Regions from separate parts of the Paenibacillus sp. BIC5C1 genome, predicted to be linked through region 1. Evidence: riboswitches for the same ligand, from Rfam matches in the RefSeq annotation. Region 1 holds a riboswitch; the other holds the start of a gene.
What was found. Region 1 has a riboswitch for glycine ahead of sdaAB (L-serine ammonia-lyase, iron-sulfur-dependent subunit beta). Riboswitches for the same ligand answer to the same signal wherever they lie in the genome.
Positions count from the first base shown of each region.

Region 2: linked by a shared signal. The riboswitch ahead of gcvT (glycine cleavage system aminomethyltransferase GcvT) and the one ahead of sdaAB (L-serine ammonia-lyase, iron-sulfur-dependent subunit beta) in region 1 are both predicted to bind glycine.

Region 1 is NZ_CP135922.1:506,803-514,527, reverse strand. It holds gene RS891_RS02475 (PadR family transcriptional regulator) at 1-474, opposite strand, end outside; gene RS891_RS02470 (YhgE/Pip domain-containing protein) at 597-1,814, opposite strand; gene sdaAA (L-serine ammonia-lyase, iron-sulfur-dependent, subunit alpha) at 2,066-3,010, opposite strand; gene sdaAB (L-serine ammonia-lyase, iron-sulfur-dependent subunit beta) at 3,000-3,689, opposite strand; glycine riboswitch at 3,801-3,942, opposite strand; glycine riboswitch at 3,947-4,070, opposite strand; gene RS891_RS02455 (MFS transporter) at 4,408-5,685, opposite strand; gene RS891_RS02450 (phosphotransferase enzyme family protein) at 5,715-6,851, opposite strand; gene pstB (phosphate ABC transporter ATP-binding protein PstB) at 7,040-7,725, opposite strand, start outside.
Region 2 is NZ_CP135922.1:5,545,034-5,552,758, forward strand. It holds gene RS891_RS24820 (BglG family transcription antiterminator) at 1-854, opposite strand, end outside; gene RS891_RS24825 (PTS mannitol transporter subunit IIBC) at 854-2,320, opposite strand; gene gcvH (glycine cleavage system protein GcvH) at 2,887-3,276, opposite strand; glycine riboswitch at 3,624-3,745, shown strand; glycine riboswitch at 3,749-3,849, shown strand; gene gcvT (glycine cleavage system aminomethyltransferase GcvT) at 4,046-5,182, shown strand; gene gcvPA (aminomethyl-transferring glycine dehydrogenase subunit GcvPA) at 5,179-6,534, shown strand; gene gcvPB (aminomethyl-transferring glycine dehydrogenase subunit GcvPB) at 6,531-7,725, shown strand, end outside.

The sequences.
Region 1 (7,725 bases):
GGTAGCTTCGTATTGCACAAGCCCCACTTGCATACATAAACGCTGTGCAGGTGAGATCTGTTCGCCAAATTGCTTCATCTGGCGCTGCAGCTCAGCATACAGCAATTCTTTACGATTCAACTCTGACCGTACCCAGCCTGTGACAGTATCTTCATCCGCCAGCTCTCCGAAATACAGACGCATCAGAAAATCAGAACGGAACACCTCGGCTTCCAGGGGACTCATCAAATAGGTATTGAACTCCGCAGACCCTTCCGCTGTTAAGGTATACACATTTTTGTCAGGTTTCCCTTCTTGTCTAACGGATTCCTTGGTTAACAACCCTGACTTTTCCATCTTGGCAAGTGTAGGATATATGGTGCCAAAGCTGGCATCGAAGAAAAATGAAAAGTATTGTTCAAAGTACTGCTTAATCTCATATCCGGAACATGGCTGATTGTGCAGTATTCCGAGGATGACCTGCTGCGTGTTCATCGGTGTACCGCTCCTTTCCAATTCCTCTTAACGTATCACATCCTCCCTTATACGTTCAACATCATAAGCCGCTCACGGATTAGTTTATCTGGTTAAACGGGGGTGTATCATTATCATCCATGTTATCCACGATCAGGTGATGGCAGGTTCCCAGTCAGAGCGACAGGTGTCGGTGCAGACTTGGACTCCAAAGGAATGCCGGATTGTGCAGGACCTGAACGTTTGATCCACGTGCATATCACTCCCAGAACCAACGTCGCCGCTCCAATCACCACCAGAAGCATAACATCACGACTAATCCCGTTGCCGCCAAGCACCAGATTCATCATCCCCTCCACCGCGTAGGTTGCCGGCAGATAATGTCCGATCTGTTGATAGAAATCAGGCATGACATCGCGAGGAATGGTTGCGCCTGATGACAACATCAGCAGAGGCAACAAGGCACTATTTAACCATGCCCCAGCATTTCCAAGCAGCAGCAAGCTCAATTGCGCCACGAATAGAAAAGATAAAGTAATCAACAACTGAAATAACCATAACATCCACCATCCGTCTGCTGATGATACACCCATCACATGCATCATTCCTGCTCCAACGAGCGATACGATAAATGCAGCACCAACATTGATGATATTTCGTGCCCAGAAACGTTCCCATTTCCCTGCCCTGCTACTGAGTTCACCAGAAACCTTTTGCAGATTCATGCCAAGCAGCATTGCACCTGTAAACGTAGCCGTCACAATCAACATCGGTACCATGGAAAAAGCAAAATTATGAACTGGATTCAGCCGTTCCACTTCTGCCTCCACCCGGGAAGATAACCCCGCTGCCATAACATTCGCCTGATCGTCAGCCATACCTGATTGATTCAGCACTCCCCGAATGCTGTTTTGCTGTACTTCACGGTTCAACGTCGCTGTAACTTGTGCGGATACGGTCTGCATCACACTTTTTACGGTAGCTACATTGGATTCATTCATCACATACTTCACCGCCACCGGGCTCGACAAGTCTCCCGCCTGCTGCATGAAACCGGATGGAATCTCGATAATCATGTATACATCCCGGTCCGTCAACATCCGCCTTGCTTCTTCCATAGTTGCCGAGGGTTTGATCGCGAAATTAAGGCCCTCTGCAAGAGACTTTGCCACAGGCTCCGCCGCAGCCCCATCTTCATTTACGATAGTTACTGCAAGCTGATTCATCCGTGCATTTACCTGATCATATCCACTAAGCCAAATGGTATTAAAAAAAACCTGGAACAGTACGGCTGTAATTAACCCGACCACTGTAGCTCCATTTTTCAAAAACAGAATACTCGTTTGAAAAACACTTTTCATATTATCCATCTCCTTAAGTTGTATAACTTATTCTCGGTCATATATATCGTTTCGATATATAACAATAAGTAATATATCAATACGATATATAAACGTCAATACCTTTTTATTTTTCTTTGTTGGAACAACAAAAAGCCGATACGCTTCTTCACCAAGAAGAATTCATATCGGCTTTCATATCATGAGAGAGCAGATCATTACCGTTAATGATTCAGGCTCCACGAGTTAAATTCAGTTCATTTTGATGGGTACTATGCCTTGGCTTCTGGTTTATTTTCAGCAGGAGTCTCGGCTTCAGCCTCAGGCTCAGCACGCTTCGCCTTTGGTTTGGCAAGCTTCTCCATCATTTTCCGTCCTGTCGGCGTTTGAGCAAGCCCACCTTGGGCCGTTTCACGGTGCCTGCTTGGCATCGCACTGCCCACTTCCAGCATGACATCAATGACTTCGTCAGACGGAATGGCACTACGCACCCCGGCAAGCGCCATATCGGCCGCAGCCAAAGCGGTTACCGCACCCAGTCCGTTACGGACGATGCACGGAATTTCCACGAGGCCTGCGACCGGATCGCAGATAAGGCCTAATGTATTTTTTAACGCGAGACCAACCGCATGAACCACTTGCTCCGGCGTCCCTCCACGCAGCTCCACCATGGCTCCAGCGGCCATACCGATAGCAGAACCCACTTCAGCCTGACAGCCACCCTCTGCACCGGAGATAAATGAATTGTTGGCAATGACATAACCGATCGCTCCCGCGCAGAACAGACCGTTCACCAGGTGCTCGTCACTCCAGCCAAAACGCTCCTGGGAGCTGATAAATACACCCGGAATGATGCCGCAGGAACCGGCTGTCGGTGTCGCAACGATCCGACCCATGGAGGCATTCACTTCCGATACACAAAGGGCATACGCCATGGCCAGTGCAGAGGCATCTCCAGAACAAGTCTCACCTTTACGAATGTACTCAGCCATTTTTTTGCCATCTCCACCAGTCAAGCCGCTGCGTGATGTCGTATCTTCTGTCAGCCCTTTGTGTACAGCTTCCTTCATCACCTGGTAGTAATCCGACATCTGCCGCACAACATCCGCTTCCGGGATATTCGTCTCCTGAACCTGCTCTTCGATCATCAGCTGGGCAATGGTCTTGGACTCTGCTGTACAGATGGTATTTAGTTCATGTAGATGTTTAAACCGCATCAGGCTCGACCCCTCTCTTCAAATCAATCACGCGAATGTCCAGCATATGATCCAGCGACCGTAGGCGGTTCAACATCTCAGGATTCGGCACACCATCCATCTCCATCGCTGTCAGTGCTTCACCATCCCGGGCTTTCCGATCCACTTGCATGTACCCGATGTTCACCCCGGACGAACTGATGGTGGAGGTTACCGAAGCGAGAACCCCTGCTTTGTCCGAATGTCGCAGTACAAGTGTGGGGAACTCTCCGCTGATCTGTACACGAAAATCATTCAATGCATGCACGGAAACACTGCCCCCGCCGATGGAAGCACCAATTAATGAGCATTCACGGTCTCCGTGCCACAGCTCAATCTTAACCGTATTGGGATGAGGAGCAGGCAGGCCGCTTGTGAAAAACTCTACTTCCATACCCGCTTCCTCTGCATATTGTTCTGCATCCGGTATACGTGGATCATCAGTCACATAATCAAGCAGGCCACCAATCAACGCAAGATCCGTACCATGCCCCTGATACGTATCAGCAAACGAGCCGTATAGAGTTAATCGGGCGCGTTCAGGCGTGCATCCCAGCCACTGACGGGCAATTCGCCCCAATCTTGCCGCTCCAGCCGTATGTGAACTTGATGGACCTGTCATGGACGGACCAATAATTGAAAAAACGTCTTTAAAACGCATCGCAAACCCTCCATTTATAATCGTCATTTTCATCCAGACGTACACCCATAATGTTCCTTTATTACTGAATGATGACATGAGAAAAGGACAGAAGAAGGCTCTAGGCCCTCTCTCTGTCCTCGATACCTGAGAGTTTCATGATAAGCAGCGCGGCGGATCGATGCATTCCTGTATTCACAGGTGATGTCACCCTGCACACTGTGCTGCTTGACCATATACCCCTTGGGTGGCGCAGTTCGCGCACTCTCCAGAGTTGCGTCCAACGATGGTACATTTACCTGAGAGATTAACCGCTGCGCCGGGTGCGTAGCAGCTTGCTCCTTCGGTGCCCGACAGCTGCCATTTTACTCGACAAGCTCAGGTCTCTCCCGCTCGCTATCATTCGCTGTATGGAACCATTCTGATCTTGTACCAGAACGATAATTGAAGTTTTTAATACTTTCTCATTAAGATTAATCGACCGGAAGATCAGTGTCAACAAACTTAACGATTTCTTTGCGAATATTTGCTTATTCCCATTTTATACACAAGATAAACGAATAAACTGTAAACTTTCATCACATGAATGTGTTAATGCGTTTCATCTCGAAAGCGTATACATTTTTCATTTTCTATTAGCCAATATCTGTGTTTAATACTATTTATGTTATGTTCCAGTGAACGGTTCGGGTATTCAGGCAACCTTTATTCTGTACTAGAATTGCCGTATTTCTGCCTGTCACCCCACCATCGCCTTGGGCTTCGCCGGTTCATCGTAATACCTGCTTCGGGAAGGAAACATGCTCGTCACCCACAATCCCAACGCAGCTAACAGCATGACCCCAGAAACAACTGTATATACCATACGAAGCGACAACTGCTCTGCTATTACCCCTGCAATCAAAATGGAAGCTACTTGCAACACACTTAACACAAGTCCAAGTACACTACTCATTCGCCCCATCAGATCGACAGGGATATTATTTTGATAAAAGGTAACCAGGCCCGTATTCGCCAGTGCGGAGCACAGACCGAGCAGAATAAAGGCAACCGCCGCCAGCTCAAACGAGAATGAACGGGCGAACAGAAAATAACCCAGCGCGACCAGAAGTACACCGCCACCCATCATGTGACGGATCGGCAAATGTTTGGCGAACATCCAAACCAGCATGGAACCTGCCAAATAACCGATTCCGGTGATACTCATTAATGCTCCGTACTGTGATTCAGGCAGGTTCATCACCTGACGGATAAACACCACTTCCTGAGCATCCAGCGACATGCCGACCACCAGAATAATCTGGAACAGGGCATATATACCGACCACGTAGCCCGACTTTCGGCTGAAGCTCAGTACAGCTCTCCAATCCTGGGCAATCATCCGAGGTGTCAGTCTGCTTCCCGTCCCTATATTCTGTTCTCCAATGCCCAGTTTGGGAAGAAACATTAGAATCAACGCAGAAGCAGCAAAGGAAATCGCATTGGCATAAATGGCTGCCGCCGGAGATAGATAAATCAGCATCACTCCTGCAACTGCTGGGCCGGTAATAAATGCCCCTGAGCTGATCAGGGCTTGTAGGGAATTGAAGCGCTTGCGCCGTTCAGCAGGTACCAACCGGGTAATGTATACCTGAGAGGAAGGGACAAATATAGATGAAGACATGCTGATCAAAAACATCACTGCATACATCATCCATAGGCTGGACATCAGTGGGAGCGCCGCCACCAACAATGCCCGTAGCATATCAGCACCAATCATCAGCTGTCGCTGATCATAACGATCAATCAGGCTGCCTGACCAAAACTTAGTGCACACCGAAGCAATCGGCGAGATAATCCACAACCCTGCGACTGCCGCTGGAGACTGTGTCATATTCAATACCATCAGGTTAATCGCCACAATATATATGAAATCACCCAGATTGGATATGCCCACTCCGCTAAGTAGCAATCCGGCATGCTTCCAGCCACCAGACTGCCCCTTCGATGCAACTCTCTTTGCACGAATGTTCTTCATAGCGCTACCCACCCACTAGAAATCACAAATTATAACTCATAGAAAATACTCTCATTCTGTACATATGGTTTGCAAAATTTGCTGCATATAAGAGGCATTCGCTCTTTCATCCATTCGTACCTGGATTCATTCTCCATCTGGAATGCAAAATAGCCGAACGTAAAGATCAGCATGAATCCTTCCATTAAACGAATATCACGCTTCGTTAGTGGTCCTGTCTTCTCACTATAACCCGATAAGAAGACATCCCGTTCCTCCCGATTGAAAATAAGAGCCGCACCTCCGGCATCAAATAGATAGTAGCCATAACCGTATAAACAAAAATCAATCATGGATATCCCCTGTTCCGTCACTAACAGATTGCCGCGGGTGATGTCCCCGTGAATCACTCCCCATGTCTCGGCATTGTGCGGATACGTTTCGAGTTGACCGTTAATGTTCTCAAACGTCTCACGAATCATATCGAAATCTGCAGGAGTAAAGATGCCACGTCTAACGCCTTCCTCCAATTGCTTCAGCATGACCAGATTCTCTTTGATCGAGCCGTAGGCTGGTCTTACTTCTGTATGCTCCAAGGCAGGGCTGTCGCTATCGGTATACATCTCTGCGATGATCGCCTTATCAGCATGCTGATCACGGTCATTCATCTGCTGTCCGCTTTCAGACACCTGTGAACCCTCAAGTGGCTTGGGAGTTTCCTTAGGTCGTCGTCCATATTGATGCAATATCTGCAACTGTACACCCAAATCATGAATCTGCGCTGTTGTCAGACGTTCTCCCTGCTTGATATCCCTGCCCTCAATCCATTCCAGAACAGTACAACAGATCTCTTCTCCTGTTTCGTCCAAATAGACAGTGACCCACTCATTCAATGTATTGCGTACAGGTATCTGCACCCGCAATGGGCTGGTAGCTCGTAATTCATGAAGTAAATTCATCTCTGCTTCAAGTGCAGGTCGTGTATGCTGGATGCCCGTCATGCTTGCAAAAGCGGCCTTATGTATTCGCAATAGATACTTCTGTCCGGTCGATTCATCAACCACCTGATACGTTAGATTTTCATTATGTCGGATAAAGGAAACCGAAGGCTTCGCTATGGAATAATGCGAGATAATTTCAGTTGCCATGGTGTCATGGGCAATCTTATGAATAGTTATGATCCACATCTCCTTCTCTTATCAAATTAAAGGCAGTATTTACAAATATCGTAGCATGATTGTTTTTGCTTTGGCAAACTATTCCATATGTACGAAGATGTAAAAAAGCATAACCCCCGAACGACCTCGCCCGAGTGTTATGCTTCCTTGTATCTCTATAAATCTATCTCGATCTCATACTCCATCCAATATAACAATTAACCGAAACGTCCCATAATATATTCCTGAGTCAGACGATTGTCCGGATTGGTGAAAATATGCTCCGTATCTCCGTGCTCAACCATGCTTCCCAGATAAAAATAAGCCGTATAATCCGAGATGCGTGCCGCCTGCTGCATATTGTGGGTAACAATTACGATCCGCAGCTCTTTCTTAAGCTCCGAGATCAACTCCTCCACTTTACCCGTAGATACCGGGTCAAGCGCAGATGCCGGCTCATCGAGCAGCAAAATCTGCGGATCAACCGACAACGCGCGGGCGATACAGAGCCGCTGCTGTTGTCCACCCGAGAGGGCCAGGGCAGACTCATTCAGTCTGTCCTTCACTTCGTCCCAGAGCGCAGCGCGGCGCAAGCTTTTTTCCACAATTTCATCCAGTGCCTTCTTGTTCTTGATACCGCGGTAGCGGGGGCCAAACGCGATATTGTTGTAGATAGACTTGTGGAAAGGGTTCGGCTTCTGCCACACCATGCCAATCTTCTGACGAAGCTTGATTACGTCTGTGCCCGGCTCGTTCAGATCATTGCCATCCATCCAGATATGTCCCTCGGTGCGGGAACCGGCAATCTCGTCATTCATCCGGTTGAGCGACCGCAGGAACGTGGATTTACCACAGCCGGATGGTCCAATGAGTGCGGTCACACTGGCTTCGGGAAACGTCAGGC
Region 2 (7,725 bases), 2.0 Mb from region 1:
AACTCCAGTCCAAGCTGGGCAGATAGAACACCGCACAAACGGGAGGCTAAATATTCCGGTACTTTCCGCTCGTCTTGCAAAGGCATTCCAACGTCTTTTTTGTCCTGTTGAGTGCACCGACCTATGCCAAAGCCTTTGCGAATCCGCACAACGGCTACAGATAATTGAATCAGCAGCTTCATGTATTGACGCTCCGGTATATTTTCCAACCACTCAATATCCGGCTGCCATAATGCATTTTCGATCGTAAGTACATCCTCATGCCCTATCATTTCCAGAAGCTTGCTGCTTACTTTGGAAACTCCTTGGTCCGCTTGTCTACCGAACAAATCGGATTCATCCAGATATTCAAGAGCGAGCGCGGAAATAGCCATGCGATGAGCCAGCTCGCTTCCGTTGATCTTGACCCCATATCCGCGCCTGCGAACCAACTTCAATCCTGCCAGATGAATGCGTGGCTCCAGATCGTCCAGATCATTGCTTGCCGTAGACACGGTAACCTTCAGATCTGAGGCTAACGCAAGCAGCTTCACAGGCTCGGATTCATTCAGCAAAATACAAAGCATGAAGAGTTTACGCTCTTCGGGCGTAAACTCCACATATTCGTTAAGCTCAAGTTGTTGACGCAATACGGCCAAATCATCGGAACCGGGATCAATTCGAACCCCGGTTCCTGATTTTTTTTCCAATCTCATGCCAAGGGGCTCAAGCCATTGTTCAATCATCTGCAACTCTCGATGTACGGTACGAGTGCTTACTTTGACCGCAACAGCTATATCGCCAGCAGTTACCTCATGAGGATGCTCCAGCAGGAACTCCACGATCTCACGCTGTCTCCTTGTAATATTACTCATCAGGAGTCGGATTTGAGGCGCTCCACCAGTGCCTCATATTCAGGACTCTTCAGGAAGTTATCGATGGAAATATGCTCTGCATTAGGAGCCACGGATTTGGCCCGGTCTGTCAATGTTTTCTGTGTGATGACGATGTCGGCATCTTGTGGAATCTCACTGATCGCCGTGTTGGTTACAGCGACATCCACACCGGCTGCCTTCATTTTCTTCCGCAGAATCGAGGCACCCATGGCACTCGAACCCATACCTGCATCACAGGAGAATACAATTTTATTGATATCCGTTTTCACTGCCGAAGAAGCAATATCGGCTGCACGGTCAGCTTCACGATTGTCTTTATCAACGGTGAGGTTGCCCGTTTTGCCCTGATTTTTCATATCTTTCATGCGGTTGGAAGCACTGTCCAGATCTTCGTCGTCCTTCTTTTTACCTGTTTTGAGCAGCACAGATGCTACGAGGAACGAGATGATCGCAGCTACGGCTACCCCTGCAAACATGCCAAGGTATCCACCCTTAGGTGTTAACAATGAGTAGGCAATGATACTTCCCGGTGACGGTGCGGATACCAAACCAGCTCCAGTCAGCATGAAGGTCAATGTACCTGCTACCCCACCAGCCATCGCAGCCAGAATCAGTATCGGTCTCATCAGAATGTAAGGGAAATAAATCTCGTGAATCCCGCCAAAGAAATGGATGATTACAGCACCTGGAGCGGAAGATTTGGCTGATCCGCGACCGAAGAAGCAGTATGCCAGCAAAATGCCGAGTCCAGGTCCTGGATTGGATTCAAGCATGAATAATACAGATTGGCCCAGTTCTCTTGCTTGATCCGTACCAATTGGTGTCAGAATCCCGTGGTTGATCGCATTGTTCAGGAATAATACTTTTCCTGGCTCAATGATCAGGTTGACCAGGGGAAGAAGACCAGCATTCATCAAAGCTTCTACCCCAGCTGATAACACCTTGCTAATCGCTTCAACGAAAGGCCCGATGCCTTTAAGGGCCAGAAGGGCCAAAATCCCACCAATAATTCCAGCGGAGAAGTTGTTAACCAGCATCTCAAACCCTGATTTGATTTTGCCATCGACAGCCTTGTCAAATTTCTTAATGACCCAGGCTCCCAACGGCCCGGCTATCATGGCGCCAAGAAACATTGGAATGTCACTGCCGACAATAACCCCGATGGTCATGATCGCACCGACTACACCACCACGTTGGCCGTGTACCATGGTACCGCCGGTGTAACCGATAAGCAAAGGCAGCAAATATTTGATCATTGGATCAACCAATAATGCAAAATCTGCGTTAGGGAACCATCCTTTTGGAATGAACAATGCCGTAATTAAACCCCAGGCGATAAATGCACCCATGTTCGGCATAACCATACCACTTAGGAAACGTCCAAACTTCTGAACGCCGACCCGTATTCCTCCGCTTTTTTCGGACTTTGCGTCCACTGAACTCATACTGAAAACCTCCTCAACATATTAAACCTTGATTCCACTGAATTTTGACAACGATGATCCAGACGAACGAAGGTACAAATCTGCAATAAATCTTAATTTACAACCATATCGTAAATGAAAACGGTATCTTCTACAACGAAATGAAAACCTACTTCCGTCATGAACGTTGATGACAAGATTTAAATTTAAAGGATTGTTCCATATTTAAACCTGTATATGGAACGAAACCTGTTATTCCCTTTCATGTATCATACCCACGAATTGCCCCATTTTAATGACAAATGCAAATGTAAATTTATTCTATTTTGTCAAGCCGGTTCTACCTCATTTAGAAATGATGATTAACATGTTAGATTGATATTTATTTCATCTAATTCGGCGAGTAACAACGAAAAAAAAGCGCAATTGCCTCATCCTGATTCAGATGAGGCAATTGCGCCTAAGTATCTCCGAATGAGTACTATCACCATTCGGGTCTATAATCAATTAATTCATTTTTATCAAGTAAAACGGACGTTTACATTAAGCTGAAACTTCGTATCTAGCCGAAATTTGCAGCTTTAATATTATTCCGTATGTTTACGATACGCATCCGCGTTCATCAATGTGGAAAGTGCTGCTGTCAAGTCGCCCTCAACACGAATCTCGATCATCCAGCCTTCCTCATATGGAGAGTTGTTAACCAGCTCCGGTGAATCCTGCAATGCGTCATTCACAGCAATAATCGTTCCACTGACAGGAGAAAACAAATCCGAAACGGTTTTGACGGATTCAATCGTTCCAATGCCCTCTTCCGCTTTTACATCCGATTCAAGGTCAGGCAATTCCACAAACACAATGTCACCCAGCTGATGCTGCGCGAACTCGGTAATACCAATACGTACGGTATCCTCCCCTACGGTTTGCACCCATTCGTGCTCTTCACTGTACAGGAAATCACTTTTCAATTCGCTCATCGATATCCGCCTCGCTTTTCATTAATGAGTGCATGCGTTTCTTTGACCTTAACCTTTTTCCCAGAACATAGCGTATGATATTTTCAATCCAAATGTCAAGATACCTCACAATTTATTTATTTTTCTTCCTTATATGCCTGTAACTCAAATGGACCCTCTCTACATATAATGGTGAATATTAGAAAAGTAAGCGCACTCTTTATAAATAGACGAACGTTATGAAGCGAACCAAAAATATCATTCGGATTTTTTATTGATTTCTATGATATCGTTCTTGACATCACTAGACGATTCAGGCTTTAATGAGAGTAGTAAATGTGTTTAATTGGTCTATGCAATACCCGCGGATGAATGTAAAGGGAGAGATTACCCTTGACACCGAATCAGGGTGTACATGCGGTAACGCCGAAGGAGTAAACCACCGACAAGCGGAGGTGAATCTCTCAGGCAAAAGGACTTTTACGGGACGCAACTCTGGAGAGCATCTAATCGCCGTGTGTGGGCGTTATGATCACCCAAGGGGAAACCTGCTGCATCATGCGGCGGGGTAACTCTCAGGTACCAAGGACAGAGCCTAAGAATACAGCGTGCTTCTGGCATGCCGATTCTTTGGCCTGTCCTTTTCCTTTTTCCCAAAAAACGAAAACAGGTTATAGAGCGGCGCTGCCTATAGCGTCCTTACCTTACTTTTATAATAAAATATGATGCCAGTTTCATTGATCCATGGTTATACACTCGGCCCATTGACGGCCCATGACGAGGTGATTGGATGTCCGATTTGCTTAGAACCCCACTCTTTCCACTCTATCAGCAATATGAAGGGGTACGATGTATTGATTTTGGTGGCTGGGAGCTCCCGGTACAATTCAGTGGAATTCAGAAAGAGCATGAAGCGGTGCGAGAACGTGCCGGATTATTTGATGTATCCCACATGGGCGAATTCACCGTCCAAGGTGAACACGCAGAAGCTTTTTTACAGCACATGACCACCAATGATGTAACAACACTCGTTCCCGGTCAGGCCCAATACACGTTAATGTGTTATCCGGATGGTGGTGTGGTCGATGATCTGCTGATCTATAAACTGAAAGACCAGCATTATATGCTGGTGGTTAACGCCTCCAACATCGACAAGGACTGGGCATGGCTGCAACAGCACATGACGCCAGGCGTAACGATGACCAATGATTCGGATCAAACGGCGCTGCTTGCTCTGCAAGGTCCGCTGGCAGTGGATATTCTCCGAACGGTGACAGACACCGATGTGTCATCGATTGAGCCTTTCCGCTTTGTGGCAAATGCGAAGGTATGCGGCGTTACATTGCTGTTATCCCGCACCGGATATACGGGTGAAGACGGCTTTGAGCTCTACGTTCCTGCGGATCAGGCTGCTGCAGTATGGAACGGATTAATGCAAGCGGGAGAAGGTCACGGACTCGTTCCGACAGGACTGGGTGCCCGGGATACGCTGCGCTTCGAAGCCAAGCTGCCCCTGTATGGACAGGAATTATCTGCAACCATCTCGCCGCTGGAGGCTGGCGTTGGCATGTTTGTGAAGTTAAATGCAGGACCGTTTATCGGACATGAAGCCTTGTTGCAGCAAAAAAATGATGGGCCTGCCCGTAAGCTGGTCGGCATTGAAGTACTGGAGCGCGGCATTCCCCGCCCCCATTATCCGATTTACGCCGAAGGCGTGCAGATTGGTGAAGTGACCACAGGCACCCAATCGCCTACATTGAAACGCAATCTGGGGCTGGCCTTGATCGACAGCAAATATGCTGCACTGGGTACCCCGCTGGAGATTGAGATTCGTGGCAAGAAACTAAAAGCCGAGGTCGTAAAGACCCCTTTTCATAAACGGACACGTGCGCCAAAGACACCTACTCAAGGAGCTGATCAAGCATGAGCAAGCATCGCTACATCCCCATGACCGAGCAGGATCAGAGTGCCATGTTGGCAACCATCGGCGTGGAAACAATTGAGGATCTGTTCCATGACATTCCACAGGAGATTCGCTATCAGGGTGAACTGCCTGTTTCCTCCAAACTCGATGAATATGCACTGACACGTCACATGTCGAAACAAGCGGCAGCGAATGCCAACTTCGAGACACACGCCAGTTTCCTGGGTGCGGGCATTTATGATCACCACGTTCCTTCCGTCATTAATCATGTCATCTCCCGTTCCGAGTTCTATACAGCCTATACACCTTATCAACCCGAGATCAGCCAAGGAGAATTGCAGGCGATTTTCGAGTTTCAATCCTACATCTGTGAGTTGACAGGCATGGCTGTAGCCAATGCCAGCATGTACGATGGTGCAACTGCATTTGCGGAAGCAGGTAATTTGGCCGCAGCGGCTACCCGCCGCAAACAACTGATTGTGTCACGTACCGTGCACCCTGAATCCCGTCAGGTATTGCAAGCTTATGCTCACGGCCTCAATCTGGAGATTGTTGAGATTGGATATCAAAATGGAGTAACAGACTGGGATGCCCTGCAAGCCGCTGTGTCCGATGACACTGCAGCCGTCATGATCCAGAGCCCGAACTTCTTCGGCGCCGTGGAAAATGTAAAACAGGCCGCAGACCTTGCGCATGCGCACAAAAGCCTGCTCGTGGTCAGCGCCAACCCGCTATCGCTGGGTCTGCTGGAAGCCCCAGGCAAGCTGGGTGCTGACATCGTTGTTGGAGATGCACAGCCCCTTGGTATCGCCGCTTCACTCGGCGGCCCAACATGCGGATACTTCGCTGTATCCCAGGCTCATATGCGCCGGATTCCTGGCCGAATTGTAGGCCAGACAACGGACCGCAACGGCAAGCGTGGTTTTGTACTCACGCTGCAAGCACGGGAACAGCATATCCGCCGTGAAAAGGCGACGTCCAACATCTGTTCCAATCAGGCTTTACTCGCTCTGAGCGCCTCTGTCTATATGTCTATTATGGGTAAACAAGGCATGATCGACGTCGCTGATCTGAATTTGCAAAAGAGCCGTTATGCCCTTAATACGCTTACCGCAATTCCAGGCGTCTCTCTTACGTTTACCGCACCAACTTTCAATGAGTTTGTTATTCAACTACCTGAAAGAACAAATGTGGATTCACTGCAACTGAAATTGCTCAATGCAGGTTTCATTGGTGGTTATGAGCTTGGACGTGATTATCCTGAGCTCGCCGGACATATGCTGATTGCGGTTACTGAACGGCGCAGCAAGGAAGAGATCGACGAATTCGCACATGTATTGGAGGGATCGCTGTGACTCAGGAAACAACAACAACAAAGACAACGACGACATCAGCACAAGGACAATCGGAAACGGTAACCTCTACCTCCACATCTGGCCAACCTGATACTGTCACAACAGTTACTGCTCAAGCCGCCTCTCAAGCACCCGAGCAATCGTTGATTTTTGAACTCAGCAGTCCGGGTCGGGTCGCTTACTCCTTGCCTGAATGCGACGTTCCCCGTCAAGCTGTAGATTCCCTGATTCCCCGGGAAATGCTTCGGTCGGAAGCAGCAGCACTACCCGAAGTTTTTGAAGTGGACGTCATTCGCCACTACACTGCCCTGTCCCGCCGTAATTTCGGGGTCGATAACGGATTCTATCCGCTGGGCTCTTGCACGATGAAATATAATCCGAAGATTAATGAGGATGTCGCCCGTTACAACGGGTTCGCCAAAATTCATCCATATCAGCATGAATCCAGCATTCAAGGTGCACTTGAACTGCTCTACACGTTGCAAAATGACCTTGCCGGACTAACCGGCATGGATGCCGTTACGCTGCAACCGGCCGCTGGTGCACATGGCGAATGGACCGGGCTCATGATGATCCGTGCCTACCACGAAGGTCGTGGTGAACAGCGCACGAAAGTTATCGTACCGGACTCTTCTCACGGGACCAACCCGGCAAGTGCAACCGTAGCAGGTTTTGAAACGGTAACGATTCCTTCCCGCGCAGATGGTCTGGTAGATCTGGATGCACTTCGCGCAGCTGTTGGTTCGGATACCGCAGCGCTGATGCTGACTAATCCAAACACACTTGGACTTTTTGAGAAAGACATTCAGGAGATTGCCTCCATTGTGCACCAGGCAGGTGGCTTGCTGTATTACGATGGAGCCAACTCCAATGCCATTATGGGCATCACCCGGCCTGGAGATATGGGCTTCGATGTTGTGCATCTCAATTTGCATAAAACAATGAGCACTCCGCACGGCGGGGGTGGACCTGGTGCCGGCCCGGTTGGCGTAAAGAGCCGCTTGATTCCGTTTCTGCCAAAACCGATGGTTATCAAAAATGATGAGGGCATATATGCATTGGATCGCGAAGGCGATCAATCCATTGGCCGGGTCAAAGCTTACTATGGTAACTTCGGTATTTTGGTCCGTGCCTATGCCTACATTCGTACTTATGGACCTGAAGGCTTACGCCGGGTATCTGAATGTGCGG